One region of the Pseudarthrobacter sp. S9 genome, then DNA from elsewhere that is predicted to be linked to it. Evidence: riboswitches for the same ligand, from Rfam matches in the RefSeq annotation. Region 1 holds a riboswitch; each other region holds the start of a gene.
What was found. A riboswitch is a leader RNA that binds a small molecule or an ion and turns the genes downstream of it on or off. The one in region 1 is predicted to bind thiamine pyrophosphate.

Region 1 (5,184 bases):
CGCCGGTTCCCATGATCAGGCGCGACCCCAGCCGGACGCCGTCGACCACGAACGGATCGGGACAGGCGCCGGTTGCCGGCGATGCTGCAAGAGAGGTTTCCTTCATGCTGTTTATCCTCCCTGGACTGCCGTGACGAGCTCGACGTCGTCACCATCGGCGAGCGCGGTGCCGTGCCACTGGCTGCGGGGCACCACCTCGGAATTGCGGGCCACCGCGACGCCGAGCTTCCGGCCGTCGGCGGACTGGCCGTCCGGGCCGAGGGTCCGGCCCGTGAGCTGGCTGACCAGCGTGCTGACGGAGGCGCCGTCGGCGACGCTGTGCTCCGTTCCGTTCAGTCTGATGTTCATGCTGCTTCCTTGTTGGATCTGTTGCCGGAGTTGGGTCTGTTGCCGGAGTTGGATCTGTTCCCGGAATCCGGGGCGTGGGAGAAACGGTCAGGACGGAAGACGGCCCAGCGCGGGTCCGCATGTCCGTCCAACAGCTGCCGGCAGACGGTGGCGGCAGCTGGGGTGAGCAGGACGCCGTGCCGGAAGAATCCGGTAGCGATGATGAGGCCCGGGATGTCGTCGCCATCCCCGCGGTCCGGGCCGGGGCGCTTCACCCGGCCCAGCAATGGCGCGTTGTCCGGCGTGCCCGGGCGGGCCCGGGCCGTGACCTCGAGCAGTTCCAGCTCGGCCACCGCGGGCACCAGCTGCTGTGCGTCCCGCAGCAGCTGGTAGACGCCGCCGGCGGAGACGGCCCGGGGGTCCGCGGGTCCGTCTTCGCGCTGGGTGGCCCCGATCACCACGGTGCCATCCTGCCGCGGGACGATGTACACCGGCACGCCGCGGACCAGTCCCCGTACAGTGGAGATGAGCAGCGGCCGCAGGTGGGCGGGCACGCGCAGCCGGAGGATGTCCCCGTAGACCGGCCGGAGCGGCAGCGTGAGCCCAGCGGGCAGGCCGCCCAGCTCCGAGGCGCCGAGCCCGTTCGCCACAATGGTTTCCTTTGCATGCACGGCGCCGCCGCCCGCGAGGCTGACTCCGCTGACGCGTCCGTCCTCCCAGAGCAGTCCGGCCGCGCGCCTGGCAACGGCGCGGCTCCGGCCGTCCGTTGCCAGCAGCGCGGCAATCCGGGCGAGCAGCCGGCGGGGATCCACCTGGTGATCGGCCGGGATGTCGAAGGCACACGAGATCCCGGGGCTCAGCAAGGGTTCCCGTCCCCGCGCCTCGCGCACGGTCAGCGGTTCCACATTGAGGCCGCAGGCCTGCTGGACGGCCCTCAGGTCCGCGAGCGCCCGGCGGTCGGCGGCGTCGGCCCCGACGGCGAGGGTCGGCGTCGTGAGGTAACCGGTGCCGGAATGCGCCGCCGCTTCCCTGCCCGTCGCGTCCGTACCCGCCGCGTCCGTACCCGTCGCTTGAGCGCCGTCGAGTGCCGCGGCGAAGTCCGGCCATAGGCGGGAGGATTCGAGCATCAGTTCCAGGAGCGCCTCCTCCTGGTAGTGCAGCTCGCTGACGGGCGCGAGCATGCCGGCGGCGGCCCAGCTGGCCCCGCTGCCGGGGGCATCGTCGATCAGCACCACTGAGCGGCCCGAGCGGCTCGCCTCCCAGGCGATGCCGTGGCCGATCACGCCGCCGCCGATCAGGGCAACATCGGCTAATAAATCGGCTGATAAATCCGCGGGCGCGGCTCCGCGCCAGGCTACGTGGGTGCGTGCGTCATAAAACCCGGACGCGGTGTCATCATTCGCTGCGTCATCACTCGCTGTGTCTGTACTCGCTGTGTCATCACGGCTGACTGCTGTGCCCATGAAAGACTCCTTCCCTACGCCGGTACTAGCCGGATCAGGTCAAGCGGTCGGCTCTGACGCCCTCTCAGCCGTGCAGCACTCGAACGGCTGCAGCGGGCTCCCGCGGTATGCGCCCAGTTTAGAGGAACTAGGCTGGTGTCATGAGCCAGGATGCCCTCCACACCACTGCCCGCCTGTACCTGTGCACCGACGCCCGCAAGGACCGCGGCGACTTCGAGGACTTCGTGGACGCCGCGTTTGCCGGCGGCGTGGACATAATCCAGCTGCGCGACAAGTCGCTGGAGGCGGCCGAGGAACTTGAGCTCCTCGAGGTCCTGCACAAGGTGGCGCAGCGCCACGGACGGCTGTGGGCCGTCAATGACCGGGCGGACATCGCCTCGCTGTCCGGGGCGCCGGTGTTCCACATCGGGCAGAAGGACATCCCCCTCGACGCCGCCAGGAACTTCCTCGGCAAGGGCGCCGTGATCGGGCTGTCCACTCACAGCCCGGAGCAGGTGGATGCTGCCATTGCCGCCTCGCCGGGGCGCCGCGGGCTGGACTACTTCTGCGTGGGACCCGTGTGGGCCACCCCGACCAAGCCTGGGCGCTCCGCCGTCGGACTCGACCTGGTGCGCTACGCCGATCAGGCGATCCGCCGGCCCGAGGCAGATGGAACCGGCAAGGTCGACGGCGTGGTGCCCTGGTTCGCGATCGGCGGGATCGACCTGGGCAATGTGGAGCAGGTGGTCGAGGCCGGCGCCCGGCGGATCGTGGTGGTCCGGGCCATTACCGACGCCGATGATCCCGCCGACGCCGCGCGCGCCCTCCTCGCCGCCCTCGACGCCGCGGAATCCTGAGCTGAACCCCGGGCGCAACCCTGGCGGGCAGCGGAACTAGCCGGCCAGTCCCAGCTGCGTCATCCGGCGCGAGTGGTTCGCCGCGAGCTCAGCTGTCAGCCCGCTGACCAGCTCCCTGGCCCCGGCCGCGTCCCTGCCGGACAGGCCGCCGAGGAACGCGTGCTCGAAGCCCACCCGCTGCGCCTCCGTGAGTGCCTCGCCCAGCAGCCGCCTGGCCCACAGCGCCAGCCGGGCTGCCAGCCGCGGATCATCGGCAAGGGCCCTCTTGAGACGCTCCCGCAACACGGCGGTCGCCTCGTCTGCGGACTGGATCCGTTCGATCAGCTCCCGGGTTTCAGCGTCGACATAGCGGGCGATGGCGCGGTAGAAATCGGCGGAGACCGTATCGATCACATAGGCCTTCATGAGTGATTCGTACCAGTCCGCCGGGCGGGTGCGCTCGTGGAAATGGTCCACGGACGGCTGGAAGGGCAGCATGGCCGCCTCGGCGTCCAGGCCCATCTCCTCGAACCTGGCGCTGACGAGTTCGTAGTGCTGGAACTCGATGACGGCGATCCTGCCAAGGACCGCGCGGTCGTGCAGCGTGGGCGAATACCGGGCGTCGGAGGACAGCCGTTCGAAGGCCGAAAGCTCGCCGTAGGCCATCACACCGAGCAGATCCATGAGGAAGCTGTTGTAGCGGGCAGGATCGGCCGGGGATGAGCTCATGATCCAAGACTAATCGCGCAATTGGAGCTAATCTGATTTTCGTGTCCCATCATCGCCTGACCCCCAGCGTCCACCAACAGCAGAACCAGCTTGCCGGGGCGCTCAAGTCGCTGCGAACGACTCTGGAGCTGCCGGGCCCGTTCCCCGAGGGCGTGCTCCGTGACGCTCAGGCTGCCGTGGCCGGGCACAAGCTGCCGGAGCTGGATCTCACGCATATCGAGTTCGTGACCATTGATCCGGCGTCGTCCACCGACTTGGACCAGGCGTTGTTCATCGACCGGTCCGGCGAGGGTTACAAAGTGTTTTACGCCATCGCCGACGTCCCTTCCTTTGTGGCCCCCGGCGGGGCGCTCGACGCCGAAACCCGCCGGCGCGGCCAGACCTTCTACACTCCGGACGGGCGGATCCCGCTCCACCCGGAAGTCATCAGCGAAGCCGCCGGCAGTCTGCTGGCCGGGCAGCTGTGCGCCGCGTTCGTCTGGGAATTCGAGCTCGATGCCGCCGCGGAGGTGTCCTCGGTGCTTGTGCGGCGGGCGCGCGTCCGCAGCCGCGCCAAGCTCAGCTACAAGGGCGTCCAGGCCGAGCTCGACGCCGGCACCGCGGCGCCCGTGCTGCAGCTGCTCAAGGAAGTGGGCATCAAGCGGGTGGAGCTGGAACGCCTCCGCGGCGGCGCGAGCCTGAACATGCCGGAACAGGAAATCCAACAGCTGCGCGACGGCGGCTACCGGATCGTCGCGGCCCCGCCGCTGCCGGTGGAGGACTGGAACGCGCAGATTTCACTCATGACGGGCATGGCCGCTGCCCGGCTGATGCTTGTCGGCAAGGTCGGCATTCTCCGCACCATGCCTGCCCCGGATGAAAGCTCCCTGCGGCACTTCCACCGCCAGACGCGCGCCCTCGGCAAGCCTTGGGACGGGGAAATGAGCTACGGCGAGTATCTGCGCACCCTTGACCCCACGGACCCCCGGCAGCTGGCGATCGTGCATTCGGCCGGCATGCTGTTCCGGGGTGCCGGCTACACTCCCTTCGACGGAGCCGTGCCGGAGGCCGCCGTCCAATCCGCCATCGGCGCCGCCTATGCGCACTCTACGGCCCCGCTGCGTCGGCTGATTGACCGCTTCGTGCTGGTCATCTGCGAGGCGCTCAGCAACGGCACGGACGTCCCGGCCTGGGCCCGCGAGGCGTTGCCCTCCCTCCCGTCGATCATGGCAACCTCGGACCAGCTGGCGGCCAAGCTGGAGCGGCTGGCGCTTGACACCGTCGAGGCGGCACTGCTGATCAACCACATCGGGCAGGAGTTCGACGCCGTCGTCATTTCAGGTTCGAAACCCGCCAAAAACGGCAACGGGAACGGCGGAACGGCCGGAAAGGGCAACGGCAACGGCAAACAGAACGGCAACGGCAACGGCCCGTCCGGGGTCGTCCAGATCGCCGAGCCCGCAGTGACCGCACGCTGCCCCGGCGAGCTGGAACCCGGCACCCAGGTCCGGGTCCGGATCGTGTCCTCCGACATCACCACGCGGGAGGTCCGGCTGGAGCTCGTGGGCTGACCAGCGGGGCCATTCCGCGCATCCCTCCGCAGGCCCTCCCGCACGGCGGTTGCGGGTCCAGTCGAGGTTCCGGGCTGCGTACAGCTAGACTGGAGAGGTAGAAATGGATGCCCGGTCGTTGATTTCCATGATTTTCGAATTCAACAAGCCCGCCCCTACGCGATCTTGAGAGACACCCGCTGGTCCCCAGTGCCAGCATTTAGATAGCCCGCGATCGGCTTCCACTGGAAATTGCTTGCGCGCCTGAGCGTGCTCCGGAACGGCCACACCGGCCGGCCCCGTTGAGCAAGCAGCGCAGCC
Region 2 (5,184 bases), on a different replicon from region 1:
CACGCAGTACGCGGGCCCGAGGTCGTTTTCGACACCCAGGGTCTGGGTCAAGGCCAACCCCTCGGATACTTCGGCGTCTTCCTTATCGCAGCCATGGCCTCCGGCTACGCCATGTACGGTTTCGACACCGCCGGTTCCCTCGGAGAAGAAACCAAGAACCCGAAGAAGACCGCGCCAAGGGCAATCATCAGGGCCGTAACGGCATCCTTCATCCTGGGCGGAGCAGTGCTCCTCGCTGCCCTCCTCGCTGCTCCGGACCTGTCTGACCCCAAGCTCGGGGAAGCAGACGGAGGCCTGCAGTACATCGTCCTGTCGGTCCTCGGAGGACCCTTCGGCAAGGCCTTCCTGCTCTGCGTCGTGGTGGCAATCACTGTCTGCGCACTCGCCGTCCATGCTGCGGCCATCCGCATGATGTTCGCGATGGCGCGGGACAATAACCTGCCATTCAGCAGCCAGCTTGCAAAAGTCCACCCGGTTCGGAAGACCCCCACGACGGCGGCCATCACCACCGGCGTTCTCGCAATCATCCCGCTGCTGATCAATATCGGCCAGCCCGCCATCTTTACGATTCTTTCCAGCATTGGAATCGTGCTGATCTACCTGGCCTACCTGCTGGTCACCGCTCCCATGCTCCGTAACAGGTTCCTGAAAAAGTGGCCGCTGGCTGACGATGGGGCAGAGTCAGGCTTCAGCCTGGGTAAGAAGCGGGGCTTTATCGTCAATCTCATTGCCGTGGTCTGGGGAGCCGCAATGACCGTCAACCTGATCTGGCCTCGGCCGGAGATCTACAACTCCGAGCCACCGTTCGAGTGGTATTTCCAGTGGGGCGGGGTCATCTTCGTCGGATTCGTCGTTGTGGTCGGTCTCCTGCTGTACAGGCTGCGTATCAGGCACCGCACGGGTGTGCTGGAAGAACATGCGGCAGCCGTGCCGGACTCCGCTGACGCTGACGATCAGCTTGCACCCGCACTGGTCTAATCTCTCAAAGACGGGAAGGCAGACCGGTCAAGGAACGGTCTGCCTTCCCGTCTCTGTGGCCGGGATTCCGTGGCCCTTGCTTGTTCCACCGCAGGCATTTTTCCGAAGGATGCCCGCCGGCGTTGAGTTCGTCGTCGTCGACTAGCCCGTCTTAGATCGAATACAGCACGACGGGATCATCACAAACAAACAGACGACGGCAGCCTGTGCCGTTCTCGATGACCCGTATCAGTCGGCCGTCGTCGGCGCGGTACTGCCCGCGGTGGGGGCTCTCCGCGGGGGCCCAGGCAAGAAATTCCTCGGCTGCGGGCCCCCTGAAGTTGCAGGGGCTGGACTCCGGAGGTGGCGTCCCGCGGCTTTAAGGGTGCGGGACGCCACCGTCAATCGGAGGGTTAGTTGATGGCGTTGCGGAGTTGCTTGGCGGCCAGGGCGGGGTCGGCTGCGCTGTAGATGCCGCCGCCGACGACGGCGACGTCGGCGCCGGCCTGCTGGACAGCTGCTATGGTGGCGAGCTTCACGCCGCCGGCGACGGAGAACGGGACGCGTGCTTCTGCTCCGGCGCTCAGGAGTCCGGTCAGGTCGAAGCCGGGCTTGGCCTGTTCGTCCAGGCCGGCGTGCATCTCGACGAACTTCGCACCCAGGGCGCGGGCTTCCTTGGCGCGGGTGACCTTGTCTGCGACACCGATGAGGTCCACGACGATGCCCTTGTTGTGGGCCTTGGCTGCCTTGACGGCGCCGGCGATGGTGGAGTCGTCCGCGGTGCCGAGCACGGTGACCAGGTCGGCGCCGGCCTTGAAGGCGATGTCGGCTTCGAGTTCGCCGGCGTCCATGGTCTTCATGTCGGCGAAGACGATCTTGTCCGGGTGGGCGTTCTTGACGGCGGTGACGGCGGAGAGCCCTTCGGCCTTGATCAGCGGGGTGCCGAGTTCGATGATGTCGACGTATTCGGCGACCTGGCCGGCCAGTTCGAGGGCGGCTTCGGTGGTCAGAACGTCCATAGCAACTTGGAGCTTCATGATGTTTCTACTTTCTGTAAGGAACTGCGGTTCTCTGCAGGTAACTGCGGTGGGTGTGGAAAAAGAGGGGCCCCGGTTATTCGAGGTTGGCGTGCCGGAGCCAGAGCTCTTCGGCGGGCACATCGGTGTTGTCCCACAGGGACTGGAAGAGGGCCTCGGTGGCGAGGAAAAGCACCTGTTCGAACAGGGACCCGGAGTACTGGCGCGAGACGCTGGAGCCGTGGTCGGTCTTCTGCGCGGCGGGAATGGTCACCAGGGCGTCGGCGAGCCCGGCGAGCGGGGAATCCGGGTTGGTGGTGAACGCGGCGATCCGCGCCCCGGCCTTCGCCGCCGTTTCCGCTGACTTGACCACCCCCGAGGTCGTCCCCGATCCGGAGGCCACCAGGAGCAGGTCCCCGGAAGCGATTGCGGGAGTGGTGGTGTCACCGGCGATGTGGACATTCAGGCCCAGGTGCATCAGCCTCATCGCCGCCATCCGCAACACCAGCCCGCGCCGGCAACAAACACCCGGCCCGGCTGGCTAAGGTGACGGGCCAGGCCGGCCACCTGCTGCCGGTCGATGCCTGCGGCGGTATCCGCGATCTCCCCCAGGACAAGGGAGACGCTGCCGGCGAAGGCTTCCCCGGATACGTCCGGGGCGGGTCCGGTCATCACGGTCAAATTCACTTCTCCTCCTCCAGAGGTGGGCCTGACATCCATCGTCCTGTCATTTACGGGGAGGGGAAACGCTAATTCGGGATGGTTTAAACTGCCCGTTTGGGTAGGTGGGTGTGTGGATCGTCCGGTATGCCCTGACGAGATTCAGCGGCATGGGTGTGCAGTCCATCGATCCCCCGTTGAATGGCAGGGCGTTGCCCGGGGAGGTAGCTACGCAGCCACGGCCATTGTCCGCCTGCTGCCGGTCATGATGGACGGAGGTCCGCCGTGTCCGCACGCAATGGACTGCGACAGCGTTCTTCGCATACGGCCTCGTAGATGTCTTAGTGGACGTAGCGGCGTTTGAGGGCCGCCGCAGGTCCGGCCGGCGTTGCTGAAGGCACCCAGAACAGGTCTTGGGCGATGGCGTTGGGATCGGCGTCGGCGTCGGCGTCGGCAGCACGATACCGGCGTCGTTGCCGCCGAACTCCAGGGTGAGCCGTTTGACGGTGTCGGCTGAGGACTTGATGAAGCATTCCGGACTCCACGGTTCTGTCCGCCTGGTTGCGAGTAGGGTTTATTCCAGTGACACGGGGTGCCCTGCTGGCCGGGGCTGAGAGAACACCCGTTGAACCTGATCTAGTTCGTACTAGCGAAGGGATGTTGCGGATGACTATTCGCCTGACGCCTGACCACGCCTGGGCCATGCCCGAACGGCTCCGCCTCGTTGATCCTGCGGATCATCGAGGCGGAGAAGCCAACAGTGGCAACTGCTGGGAAGGCTGGCCGCCGGCGGGGCCACTGCACCGTGTTCGGAACTCCAGAGCACGTCGCCGACCAGATTGAGCTGTGGTTTCGCTCCGGTGCCGCAGACGGGTTTAACCTCATGCCGCCGCTGCTGCCCGATTCGCTCGACGAGTTCGTGGACAGGGTGGTTCCGGTATTACAACGGCGTGGGCTCTTCCGCAGCAGCTACACGGCGGACATGCTGCGCGGACACCTCGGACTGGAACGGCCGACCGTAGGCGTCCCGGACAATGGATAGTCCTATAAGCCTCTCCACTGACCCATCCCGGCAGGGCCACGTCCACTTCACTGTGGCAAGTCCGAAGTCCCATGGGCAAACCCACGAACTAGACATCAGCAACCGCCCGGGCGCGTCCGGGCACGCCGGACCAGTCCCCGCCGAATCAGGCTCAGCCGCTGCAACCCTCAATCATATTTGACCAGAAACAAGGAATCAGCATGAACATCACACTGAACGGCAAGCCCCACGCCGTAGGGGCAATGGCCTCCGCTGCAACGCTCGTCAGCCAGATCACAGGCCGCGAACTTGCCCCCAGCGGGCAGGCCGCGGACGGCCAGCGGCTGGGTGTGGCAATAGCGCGCAACTCGGAGGTGGTGCCCCGCAGCCAGTGGCACAGCACGGCGCTTGCTGAGGGCGATGGCATTGAACTCGTTACAGCAATTCAGGGAGGATGAGGATGATGACTGAAACAACTGCGCTTCCAGCCGGGCCTGGAACAGAGACTGACCGCATGGTCATCGATGGCGTGGAATTGAGCTCCCGGCTCATTATGGGCACGGGCGGAGCGCCTAGCCTGGACGGACTCGGTGCCGCGCTCCTGGCCTCCGGGACGGAACTGACCACGGTAGCCATGCGCCGCTACTCGCCCGCCGAAACGGGTTCCCTGTTCCGGCTGCTCGTGGACAACAACATCCGGGTCCTGCCGAACACCGCCGGCTGCTTCACCGCAAGGGATGCGGTCATGACGGCGGAACTGGCCCGCGACGCGCTGGAAACGGACTGGGTCAAACTCGAAGTCATTGCCGATGAGCACACGCTCTTGCCGGACGCCGTGGAACTCGTGGATGCCACCGAGCAGCTCGTCAACCGTGGTTTCAAAGTCTTCGCGTACACCAATGACGACCCGGTCCTGGCGCTGCGTCTGGAGAACCTGGGGGCCACCGCAGTCATGCCGCTTGGCTCTCCGATCGGGACGGGCCTGGGAATCCTCAACCCGCACAACATTGAGCTGATCGTGTCGCGCTCCTCTGTGCCTGTGGTGCTGGATGCGGGCATCGGTACCGCCTCGGATGCCGCCCTCGCTATGGAACTGGGTTGCGACGCCGTTCTGCTGGCCACGGCCGTGACCCGCGCGCAGAACCCTGCGCTCATGGGTGAAGCCTTCAAACACGCTGTTATCGCCGGTAGGCTGGCGAAGGCGGCCGGGCGTATCCCGCGCCGCGAGCATGCGCTGGCGTCTTCTGCGATGGAAGGCCGGGCCGAGTTCCTCTAGACCAGGGTTCTGACTGTGCGGGTGCGGCGATGGGCAGGCTCACCCGCTCCCCACCAAGACTCAGCCGTGGCACCTAAGGACGAGGTCCTCACCCGCCGCAAATTGACGAGTCCCTTTCGGGCCTGCCGGACCGGCGCTACCGCCTGGGCGGCGGGTCACTGTCTACAAGACGCCGACGGCGGCCAGCGTGCTCGAGCTGATCCGAAAATGGGGGTGAGCTGGCTGCGGCGGGTGGCGTGCTGGTGTGCCCGCCG
Region 3 (5,184 bases), 540 kb from region 1:
GTAATGAAGGCAGCCTTGGGAGCCTTGGTCTTCAAGGTTCCCTCCTGGCCGGGGAGCCCCTTGAACTTCTGCCAGTCACCGGTGATCTTAAGGATCGCGGCAACCTGCTCGGACGGCTGTGCGCCGACGCCGAGCCAGTACTGGGCGCGGTCCGTGTCGACCTCGATGTACGAGGGCTCTTCGGTTGGGTGGTACTTGCCGATCTCTTCGATGGCACGGCCATCACGCTTGGAGCGTGCGTCCATGACGACGATGCGGTAGTACGGTGCGCGCATCTTACCAAAGCGCTTAAGGCGAATCTTTACGGCCACTTTTGTGGTCACTCCTGTTTCTGAAACGGGGTCGAGCCCGGCGTTCTGCACCCGTGGGGCGGGCCGTACTAGGGGGTTCTTAAGGACAAGATCCGGACGCGGAGAGAGGGGCCACGCAGATCGAGTACCTGTTTATTGTGCCAGATCAGCGCCGGGATTTCGACTTGACACGTGCACAACGTGCTGAATGCCCTCCATTTTAGCGGCGCGGAACCCGTCCGGACTCAGGACGTCCGGACTCAGGACGTCCAGACGTAGAGCCCGGACTTGGTGGCGGGGTCCACGTCGGCGGCGAGCTCGGCGAGCTGCCGGACATAGCTCCGGGCCTGGTCCGCACCGAAGGGCATGTCCTCCTCGGCCGCCCAGCTCCCGGCCACGTCCTCCAGGACGTTGCCGTCGCCCTCGGTTTCGTAGGTGAGCAGCTCGGCGAGGGCCCGGACCATGGCGGCCGGGACGCCGAGCAGGGAGTCGCTGGCCACGTCCACCATCGCGAGCTCGTAGTCGGCGCCGGCGGCATGGACGGCGGTCCCGGCCAGGTCGCCGAGGCGCTCGACTTCGAAGTCGCTGATGTCCGGGATCCGGACGGCCGCCGGCGCCGCGGCGCCCCCGCCGTCGAGGGCGGCGGCGCGCTTGAGGGCTTCATCGTGGGTGGACACAAAGATTTCGGTGAATCCCATGGGGTGATCCTTAGTGGCTCGGCGGTGGTGGCTCGGCGGTGGTGGCTCGGCGGAAAGTCCGGCTTCAGCCTAGCCCAGCGGGCAGTCACGTCAGCGCCAGCGTGCCGCCAGCACGCCGTCAGCGTGCCGTCAGCGAACAGCCACGCGGATGCGGTTGCGCCACGGATCCCCAAAGCGCAGCTCGGCTCCCGTGTGGTGCGACTGGACTCCGGCGAGCTTGAGGCGGTCGGCGAGGGCTCCGACGTCGTCGCCTGAGGGTACTTCGATCAGCACCTCGCCCAGGCCCAGGGTGTCACGCCGGGGGCCGGCGCCGCGGCTGTTCCACACGTTCATGGCCATGTGGTGGTGGTAGCCGCCGGCGGAGACAAACAGCGCCTGGCCGTGCCAGCCCGCGGTCTTCTCGAAGCCGAGGGTCCCGACATAGAAGTCATGGGCCGACTGGACGTCGCCCACCTGCAGGTGGACGTGCCCGACGCCGGCGCCGGCCTCGCGCTGTCCGGTCACCGATTCCTCGGTGAGGAACTGCTCCAGGTAGTGCTGGGGCGGCAGGGCAAGGCTGTCCATGACGACGTTCTTGCCTTCCCAGGACCACGCCTCGCGGGGCCGGTCCCAGTACAGCTCGATGCCGTTGCCCTCGGGATCGCTGAAGTAGAAGGCTTCACTCACGAGGTGGTCGGCGCTGCCGCTGAAGGACTGCGGCTCATACTGCGCCGCGGTGGCGACGGTGGCGGCCAGGGAGTGCTGGTCCTCGAAGAGCAGGGCAGTGTGGAAGAGGCCGGCCTCGCCGCGGGAGGGACTGTGCAGCCCGGGGGCGGGGGCAAGGTGGACCAGCGGCTTCTGGCGGCGGCCCAGGTAGAGCCCGCCGTCCTGCTCGGCCACGATCTCGAGCCCGAGGGCACGCTGGTAGTAGTCCGTCATGAGCTTCATGTCGCCCACCTTGAGCATCACCGTACCCATGGTGAGTGCGGGGGGAAGAAGATCCTGGCTGGTGGCTTCTGCAGTCATTTTGAACGCTCCGGTGGTTCAGCGGCCACCGACCGTCGATGACCTTCATACAGTTAAATTACTTGAAGCTTCAATTTATTCCTAATGGACGAGTTGACCCCGCAACACGATGTGCTTCGGCTGATCCAGGGTGCCGAGCCGGGTCCTGGGGTCCTCGGCGTACACGAGGACATCGGCGCTGGCGCCTTCGCTGAGGCCGTCCGCCCCGAGCCAGGCGCGCGCGGCCCACGCGCCGGCGTCCAGCGCCGCGCGGGCGGGCAGGCCGGCAGCGTGCAGGGCTTGGATCTCGTCCGCGATCCGTCCGTGCCTGATCACGCTGCCGGCGTCCGTGCCGGCGTAGATGGCCACGCCGGCCTCGTACGCTGCCAGGATCCGTTCGCCGCGGCGTTCCCAGAGTGAGCGCATGTGCGCGGCGTAGCGGGGGAACTTCGCCTCGGCCCGCGCGGCGATGTCCGGGAACGTGGCGATGTTGATCAGCGTGGGCACGATCGGGACTCCCTGTTCCACGAAGCGCGGCAGGTGCCGCGGAAGCAGCCCGGTGCCGTGCTCGATGCAGTCGATCCCGGCGTCGAGCATGTCGTCCAGGGTGTCCTCGGCGAAGCAGTGCGCCGTGACGCGCGCGCCTTCATCGTGCGCGGCCTGGACGGCGTCCCTTAGCACCCCGGCGGGGAAACTCGGTTCGAGGTCGCCGGCGTCGCGGTCGATCCAGTCCCCCACAAGCTTGACCCAGCCGTCCCCGGCGAGCGCCTGCTTGCGCACGGCCTCCACGAGGTTCTCCGGTTCAACTTCGACGGCGAAGCCGCGCAGGTAGCGCCCGGTCCTGGCGATGTGGCGGCCGGAGCGGATGATGCGCGGCATGTCCGCGCGCTGCTGGAGCCAGCGGGTGTCATGAACGGCTCCCGCGTCGCGCACCAGCAGCGTGCCGGCGTCGCGGTCCGTGGCCGCCTGTTCCTCGGCGACGTCGTCCGGGACGTCGCCGCCGGGGCCGAGTCCGATGTGGCAGTGCGCGTCGACGAGGCCTGGAATGACCCAGCCGTCCAGCACGAGGTCCGGCGCGGCGGCGGGACGGCGGAAGGTCAGCACGCCGCCGACGGACCACATGCCGCGGCGTTCCTGGTCCGCGGCGGTGAGGACCGGGCCGCTGAACTCGATGATCCTGCTCATGCCTTAAAGCGTAGTCCGCACGGCCAAGGGCGCTCCGTCACACACAGCCGGCCCTGCGCGGGCTGTGATAGCTTCGTCTACGACCACACGGGTGCCCTTGCAGGGGCTGAGATCGGGCTGACGCGGCCTGCGACCGTTGAACCTGTCCGGGTAATGCCGGCGAAGGAAGTGAGTATTCCGTGAATACGCAATCCGCACAGCACAGCCCTATCAAGGACCAGTCCGGCCCAGACCAGCAGCGCCAAAACCAGCCTGGCCCCACCCAGTCGCTGAAGTCCCATTCCCTGGCTTTCACCACGGACGAGGAACACGGCATCCGCGTTCCGGTGACCGAAATCGCGCTGGAGGATTCCCCCGGCGGGGTGAAGAATCCTCCGTTCACGGTGTACCGGACGGCCGGGCCCGGAAGTGATCCAGTGGTCGGCCTGGAGCCGTTCCGTTCCGAATGGATAGAATCCCGGGGCGACACCGAACCGTACAGCGGCCGGGAACGGAACCTGCTCGACGACGGCAAGTCCGCCGTGCGCCGCGGCGCCGCGTCCGCCGAGTGGAGGGGAGCACAGCCGGTGCCCCGCCGCGCCGTCGACGGCCGCACGGTCACCCAGATGCACTACGCACGGCAGGGCATCATCACGCCTGAGATGCGGTTCGTGGCTGTGCGGGAGAACTGCGATGTGGAGCTGGTCCGCAGCGAGGTGGCCGCAGGACGGGCCATCATTCCCAACAACATCAACCACCCAGAATCCGAGCCCATGATCATCGGCAAGGCCTTCCTCGTGAAGATCAACGCCAACATCGGCAACTCGGCGGTCACCAGCTCCATTGCCGAGGAAGTGGACAAGCTGCAGTGGGCCGCCCAGTGGGGCGCGGACACCGTGATGGATCTCTCCACCGGGGATGACATCCACACCACCCGCGAGTGGATCATCCGCAACTCCCCCGTCCCCATCGGGACCGTGCCGATCTACCAGGCGCTGGAGAAGGTCAACGGCGAGGCCAATGACCTGACCTGGGAGATCTACCGGGACACCGTCATTGAGCAGTGCGAGCAGGGTGTGGACTACATGACCGTCCATGCCGGTGTGCTGCTGCGCTATGTGCCGCTGACCGCCAACCGCGTCACCGGGATCGTGTCCCGCGGCGGCGCCATCATGGCAGGCTGGTGCCTGGCCCACCACCAGGAGAACTTCCTGTACACCCACTTTGACGAGCTGTGCGAAATCTTCGCCAAGTACGACGTCGCGTTCTCTCTCGGTGACGGTCTGCGGCCCGGCGCGACGGCGGATGCCAACGACGCCGCGCAGTTCGCCGAGCTGGACACCCTGGCCGAACTGACCAAGCGGGCGTGGAAATACGATGTGCAGGTCATGGTCGAAGGCCCAGGGCACATCCCCTTCCACCTCGTCCGTGAAAACGTGGAACGCCAGCAGGAACTCTGCGATGGCGCCCCGTTCTACACGCTCGGGCCGCTGGTCACGGACATTGCGCCCGGCTATGACCACATCACCTCGGCGATCGGCGCCACGGAGATTGCCCGCTACGGCACCGCGATGCTCTGCTACGTCACGCCCAAGGAACACCTCGGGCTGCCGAACAAGGACGACGTCAAGACGGGCGTGATCACCTACAAGATCGCGGCCCACGCGGCGGACCTGGCGAAGGGCCACCCGGGCGCCCACGAACGCGACGACGCCCTGTCCAAGGCGCGGTTCGAGTTCCGCTGGCGGGACCAGTTCGCGCTCTCCCTGGACCCGGTCACGGCCGAGGCCTTCCACGACGAGACTCTTCCGGCCGAACCCGCCAAGACGGCGCACTTCTGCTCCATGTGCGGGCCGAAGTTCTGTTCCATGCGGATCAGCCAGGACATCCGCGACGAGTACGGCTCAGCGGAGTCTCAGGCCGCGCTGGCCGACATGGCTGCGGGAATGCGGGAGAAGAGCCAGGAGTTCCTTGCCTCCGGCGGCAAGGTCTATCTTCCGGAGCCGTCCGTGGGCAGCCCCGCTTAGCTCAAAACGCCCGGCTCAGGA
Region 4 (5,184 bases), 650 kb from region 1:
TGTTACTCTGCCGCTGCAGCAGCCACGATGTTCACAACGCGACGACCACGGCGGGTGCCGAACTCGACGGCGCCGGGGGTCAGGGCGAACAGGGTGTCGTCGCCGCCGCGGCCTACGCCGGCGCCCGGGTGGAAGTGGGTGCCGCGCTGGCGGACGATGATCTCGCCTGCGGAAACTACCTGGCCGCCGAAGCGCTTGACGCCGAGGTACTGGGCGTTGGAGTCACGACCGTTGCGAGTGGAACTCGCGCCTTTTTTATGTGCCATTTGAAATGCCTGCCTTTAAAATTCTGGGGAATCTGTTGAAAACCTGAACAGTAACGAGTGGTTACTTGATACCGGTGATCTTGACCTTGGTCAGTTCCTGACGGTGACCCTGGCGCTTCTTGTACCCGGTCTTGTTCTTGAACTTCTGGATGACGATCTTCGGACCACGAAGGTCTTCGAGGATCTCAGCCGTAACCGTTACCTTGGCCAGGTCCGCGGCAGCGGACGTGACCTTGTCGCCGTCTACCAGGAGCAGTGCGGGCAGCTCAAAGGTGCTGCCGGCTCCACCGGGGACGCGGTTCAGGGTAACGAAGTCTCCAACGGAAACCTTCTCTTGGCGGCCGCCTGCGCGGACAATCGCGTACACCACTGGGGAACTCACTTCTCTCGACGTTTATTACTAGATTTGCGTGCGGAACCTGGGTCCAAATTGTTTTGGCCTGGCTCACGCTGTGCCTCAACGCCGGTGGATTCCCCGGGGGAACCCATGAGCTACCCCCGGAACAAATCCACATGTAATTTCATGTGGACAGTCCTCAGGGTCATAACCCAAGTGTTGGCGTAAGCACCGAAGATCTAGAATACGCTAATTTTGCCTTCGGCCGCAAATGAGGCTGGTTCCGGCGGTTGGTACGTGCTAGGCGCCACCATGAATTTTCAGAGTGTTGCCGCAACGACTTCCGGAACCGTGCCCAACTATCGTACCGGCTCCGCGGGGCGGATTGGTTCAGGCGTGCAGCCTCGGCGCGTCGAAAAATTCGACCTCGTAGCGCGATGACTGCCGGAAGGCCAGTGCCATCGCGTCCCGCTCGCTTCCTGAGGCCAGCCGCGCCGCTGTATCGGTGTAGGCGATGGCCTGCCGGGTCGCGGCGGCAAAGTCCTCATCGGCATAGGTCCGCAGCCAAGCGGCGTAGGGGTGCGCCTCGGGTGCGCCGACGGCGAGGAACTCCGCGTGCAGGGCGGCCCCGACTTCGGCGTAGAGCCAGAAGCACGGCAAGGCTGCCGCCACCAGCACACCGTAGCTGCCGGAGACCGTGGCAGCCAGCAGGTGGTCCACGTAGGACTTCGTGACCGGGCCCAGCGTTGCTTTCGTGGGCCGGGTGCTGAGCCAGGTCCGGTGCAGCTCCGATTCGACTTCGAGGCATTGCTGCGCCGAACGGGCCCAGAACAGCTGTTCAGCCTCCGAGGGTGCGATGGCGGCGGCGCGGGCCAGCACCCGGGAGTAGCCGTTGAGGTAGATGGCGTCCTGCGCGAGGTAATAGGCAAACTCGTGCTCTGGCAGCGTGCCGTCGGCCAGGCCCCTGATGAACTCCAGGCCGTAGATGGCGTCGAGATCGCCCGCCGCGCCGTCCCGAAGTGCCACGGCGAACTCGCCTTCTGCCGGGGTCTGGTGCCGGAGCCTGTCCTGCCGCTGGGTGAGGTGCTGCACGTGGTGGAAGTGATGGACCGGACCGTTTCCGGATCCGACGTCGAGGCCCCCCGCTTCCCGCAGCGCCCCCTGCAGCCACGGCTTGACCTCCCGCAGTGCCGCTTCCCAGTTCCCCACCCGGGCCTGCACCGTGGCCATTGCCGAGGACAGCGAGCACCCGGTGCCGTGGCTGTTGCGCGTGGGCACGCGCTCCCCGGGCACCACCACCGTCTGCTGCCCCAGCAGTCCCCCGGTGTTGACGAGCGCGTCCGGGCAGCCGCCGTCGCTCCCGTTCCCGCCGCTCGTCGGGTGGCCTCCCTTGAGGTGTCCTCCCTTGACCAGGACGGTGGTGCCGGCCAGTGCGGCCAGCCGTTTGCCCTGGTCCAGGGCTTCCGCCCAGTCGCCGGCGACGGGTTCCTTGAGCAGGATGGCGAGTTCGGCCAGGTTCGGTGTGATCAGGTCCGCCAGCGGCAGCAGGGCGTGCAGGGCGGCTTCGGCGGATTCCTGCAGGAGCCGGTCCCCGCTCGTGGCGACCATCACCGGGTCCAGCACCACGACGCCGGGGCGGACCTTCTCGAGCCAGCTGCGGACGGCGTCGATCACGGCGGCGTCACCCAGCATGCCGATCTTGACGGCGTCGATGCTGATGTCCTCGCTGATCGCGTCCAGCTGTGCGGTGAGGAAGGCCGCCGGGGGAACGTGTACGGCCCGGACGCCCTGGGTGTTCTGCGCGGTCAGGGCGGTGATGACCGCCATGCCGTAGCCGCCGTTCGCGGCGATGCTTTTCAGATCCGCCTGGATCCCCGCTCCGCCGGAAGGGTCCGAGCCGGCGATGGCCAGCACCCGGGGAATCCGGAGCGGCGCGGACGTGCGTGGCGGGTACGGAAGGAAATCAGTCGGACGAGATGGTGAGGACAAGAGAGACATCCCTTCGCCGGTGCTAGCCGGACAGGTTCAACGGGTCTGGATCTCAGCCGGCCCTATGCGCGGCACCCCGTGTCAGTCCTCCAGCCTAGCCCCATCCCTTAACGAACTGCGGGTGCGGCCCGAATCCGGCGTATTGCTACGCTGGTCCGGCCCGCACCCGCAGTTTCGGTGACTTACTCTCTTGACTTACTGAGCGGTTAGAGCTCCGACGCCGGCACGCCGACGCCGAGGATGATCGGCTCGTTGGCGGCGGGCTTGGCTGCCTGTGAGGCTGCGGCGGGGGCCTTGGCCTCGTGAACGGACACTGCAGCGGCCGACGGGGTTGCCTCGTGGTGTTTCACGGACGTCTCGTTGGCTGCACCCTGGGCGCGGCTGGCGCTCCGGTTGCGGCGTCCGCGGCGGGCGCGGGACGTTGCGCCGTCGGCTTCCACCTCGGACCGGGAGCCTGCGGCCTGGGCGCGGCCCGGGCCGGACCCGCCCGAGCGTGCCGGCGCTGCCGTTGCTTCCCCGGCTTCGCCCAGGTGGGCGAAGGCCTCGGTCAGCAGATCCAGGGTAAAGGCAGGAACCGGCGACTCCTCGGCGTGCTCGACGAACGGCAAGGCAACCTGCTCGCCACCGAAGGTCAGTACGGGACGTCCTGCTGCCTCCTCCTCCTTCGCGGCCAGCTGCAGGGCTGCGCCGACGGCGGCCTGGCGGGCCTCGGCGTCGTGCGCGGCGGCCATCTCCCCGTCGTGCAGGTGGGCGGCGTGCGCCGCGGCGGCGATGTTCGCCAGGGCCGCACGGGTTGCCTCGGCCTTGGCGTGGCGCTCGGCCTCGGTGGGCTCGGCGTGCACTGCTACCGCCGCGGACGGGGCCGTCTCCATGATTCCCTGGCCGCCCTTTCCACGACGGCGGCCCTTGCGCTCGGTCCGTACGGCGGGCTGGCTCTCGGCCCGCGGCACGTAGTGCTCGGCGGCGACGACGTTGGCCCGGCGGTGCTCCACGGGCTCGTCGTGCGTGACGATTCCCCGGCCCGCACAGGTATCACACTGCTCGCCGAAGACTTCCAGCAGGCCGGTGCCCATGCGCTTGCGGGTCATCTGCACGAGGCCCAGCGAGGTCACCTCCGCCACCTGGTGCTTGGTGCGGTCCCGGCCCAGGCACTCCACCATGCGGCGCAGCACGAGGTCGCGGTTCGATTCCAGCACCATGTCGATGAAGTCGATCACGATGATGCCGCCGATGTCGCGGAGCCGGAGCTGCCGGACGACTTCCTCGGCCGCTTCCAGGTTGTTCTTGGTGACGGTTTCCTCGAGGTTGCCGCCACTGCCGGTGAACTTGCCGGTGTTGACGTCCACCACGGTCATGGCTTCCGTGCGGTCGATCACGAGGGAGCCGCCGGAGGGCAGGAACACCTTGCGGTCCAGGGCCTTGTGGATCTGCTCGTCGATGCGCCAGGCCGCGAAGATGTCCGAATCCTTGGTCCACTTTTCGAGCCGGCCCACGAGGTCCGGTGCCACATAGGTGACGTAGGCCTCGATCGTGTCCCAGGCTTCCTCGCCGGAGACGATCAGCTTGGAGAAGTCCTCGTTGAAGACGTCGCGGACCACCTTGATGGTCAGGTCGGGTTCGCCGTAGAGCAGCTCGGGGGCGAGGATCTTGGTGGAGGTGGACTGGCTCTCGATGCCTTCCCACTGCGCACGGAGGCGGTTGATGTCGTGCGTCAGCTCTTCCTCGGACGCCCCCTCGGCCGCGGTGCGGACAATGACGCCCGCATCTTCCGGCAGGCGGTCCTTGAGGATGCGCTTGAGACGGTTGCGTTCGACGTCGGGCAGCTTGCGCGAGATGCCGGTCATGGAACCGCCGGGCACGTAGACGAGGTAGCGGCCGGGCAGCGAGATCTGGCTCGTGAGCCGGGCTCCCTTGTGGCCGACCGGGTCCTTGGTGACCTGGACCAGCACAGAGTCGCCGGACTTCAGCGCGTTCTCGATCCGGCGCTGCTTGCCTTCGAGCGTGGCAGCGTCCCAGTTCACTTCGCCGGCGTACAGCACGGCGTTGCGGCCGCGTCCGATGTCTACGAAGGCGGCTTCCATGGAGGGCAGCACGTTCTGGACCTTGCCCAGGTAGACGTTGCCGATCAGGGAGTCCTGCTGGGTCTTGGAGACGAAGTGCTCTGCCAGGACGCCGTCCTCGAGCACGCCGATCTGGATTCTGTCGTCGCGCTGGCGGACGATCATCTGCCGGTCCACGGATTCGCGGCGGGCCAGGAACTCGGCCTCGGTGATGACGGTGCGGCGGCGGCCGGTGTCGCGGGATTCGCGGCGGCGCTGCTTCTTGGCCTCAAGCCGGGTGGAGCCCTTGACGCTCGTGACGCGGTTGTTGACCGGCGCCTCGGAGAGCGCGCGGGGCGCGCGGACGCGGGTCACCGTGTTGGGCGGATCGTCGTCTCCCCCGCCGGTCAGTTCCAGGTCCTGGTCGCCACGGCGGCGGCGGCGACGGCGGCGCGAGGTCACGCCGTCTTCCAGGGTGTCCTCCGGGCCTTCTTCGCCCTCCTCCGCGGAGCCTTCAGCTTCGGCTTCGGACTCGCCGGCGGTGCGGCTGCGC

Region 2: it holds a riboswitch for thiamine pyrophosphate, as region 1 does, so the genes downstream of both, ACQCSY_RS22995 (LLM class flavin-dependent oxidoreductase) here and thiO (glycine oxidase ThiO) in region 1, are expected to answer to the same signal.
Region 3: it holds a riboswitch for thiamine pyrophosphate, as region 1 does, so the genes downstream of both, thiC (phosphomethylpyrimidine synthase ThiC) here and thiO (glycine oxidase ThiO) in region 1, are expected to answer to the same signal.
Region 4: it holds a riboswitch for thiamine pyrophosphate, as region 1 does, so the genes downstream of both, ACQCSY_RS18435 (bifunctional hydroxymethylpyrimidine kinase/phosphomethylpyrimidine kinase) here and thiO (glycine oxidase ThiO) in region 1, are expected to answer to the same signal.

Annotation. Positions count from the first base shown of each region.
Region 1 covers NZ_CP189576.1:3,196,340-3,201,523, reverse strand. The annotation lists gene ACQCSY_RS15335 (thiazole synthase) at 1-106, opposite strand, end outside; gene thiS (sulfur carrier protein ThiS) at 112-348, opposite strand; gene thiO (glycine oxidase ThiO) at 345-1,790, opposite strand; TPP riboswitch at 1,784-1,904, opposite strand; gene thiE (thiamine phosphate synthase) at 1,931-2,626, shown strand; gene ACQCSY_RS15315 (ferritin-like fold-containing protein) at 2,663-3,334, opposite strand; gene ACQCSY_RS15310 (RNB domain-containing ribonuclease) at 3,376-4,884, shown strand.
Region 2 covers NZ_CP189577.1:200,736-205,919, forward strand. The annotation lists gene ACQCSY_RS22975 (APC family permease) at 1-978, shown strand, start outside; gene hxlA (3-hexulose-6-phosphate synthase) at 1,371-1,994, opposite strand; partial or broken gene hxlB (6-phospho-3-hexuloisomerase) at 2,071-2,645, opposite strand; partial or broken gene ACQCSY_RS22990 (aldehyde dehydrogenase family protein) at 2,978-3,168, opposite strand; TPP riboswitch at 3,212-3,308, shown strand; partial or broken gene ACQCSY_RS22995 (LLM class flavin-dependent oxidoreductase) at 3,355-3,675, shown strand; gene thiS (sulfur carrier protein ThiS) at 3,876-4,112, shown strand; gene ACQCSY_RS23005 (thiazole synthase) at 4,118-4,930, shown strand.
Region 3 covers NZ_CP189576.1:3,739,170-3,744,353, reverse strand. The annotation lists gene rpsP (30S ribosomal protein S16) at 1-311, opposite strand, end outside; gene ACQCSY_RS17925 (hypothetical protein) at 551-988, opposite strand; gene ACQCSY_RS17920 (VOC family protein) at 1,118-1,993, opposite strand; gene ACQCSY_RS17915 (amidohydrolase family protein) at 2,075-3,157, opposite strand; TPP riboswitch at 3,235-3,342, shown strand; gene thiC (phosphomethylpyrimidine synthase ThiC) at 3,337-5,163, shown strand.
Region 4 covers NZ_CP189576.1:3,842,216-3,847,399, reverse strand. The annotation lists gene rpmA (50S ribosomal protein L27) at 3-266, opposite strand; gene rplU (50S ribosomal protein L21) at 328-636, opposite strand; gene ACQCSY_RS18435 (bifunctional hydroxymethylpyrimidine kinase/phosphomethylpyrimidine kinase) at 994-2,601, opposite strand; TPP riboswitch at 2,584-2,681, opposite strand; gene ACQCSY_RS18430 (Rne/Rng family ribonuclease) at 2,799-5,184, opposite strand, start outside.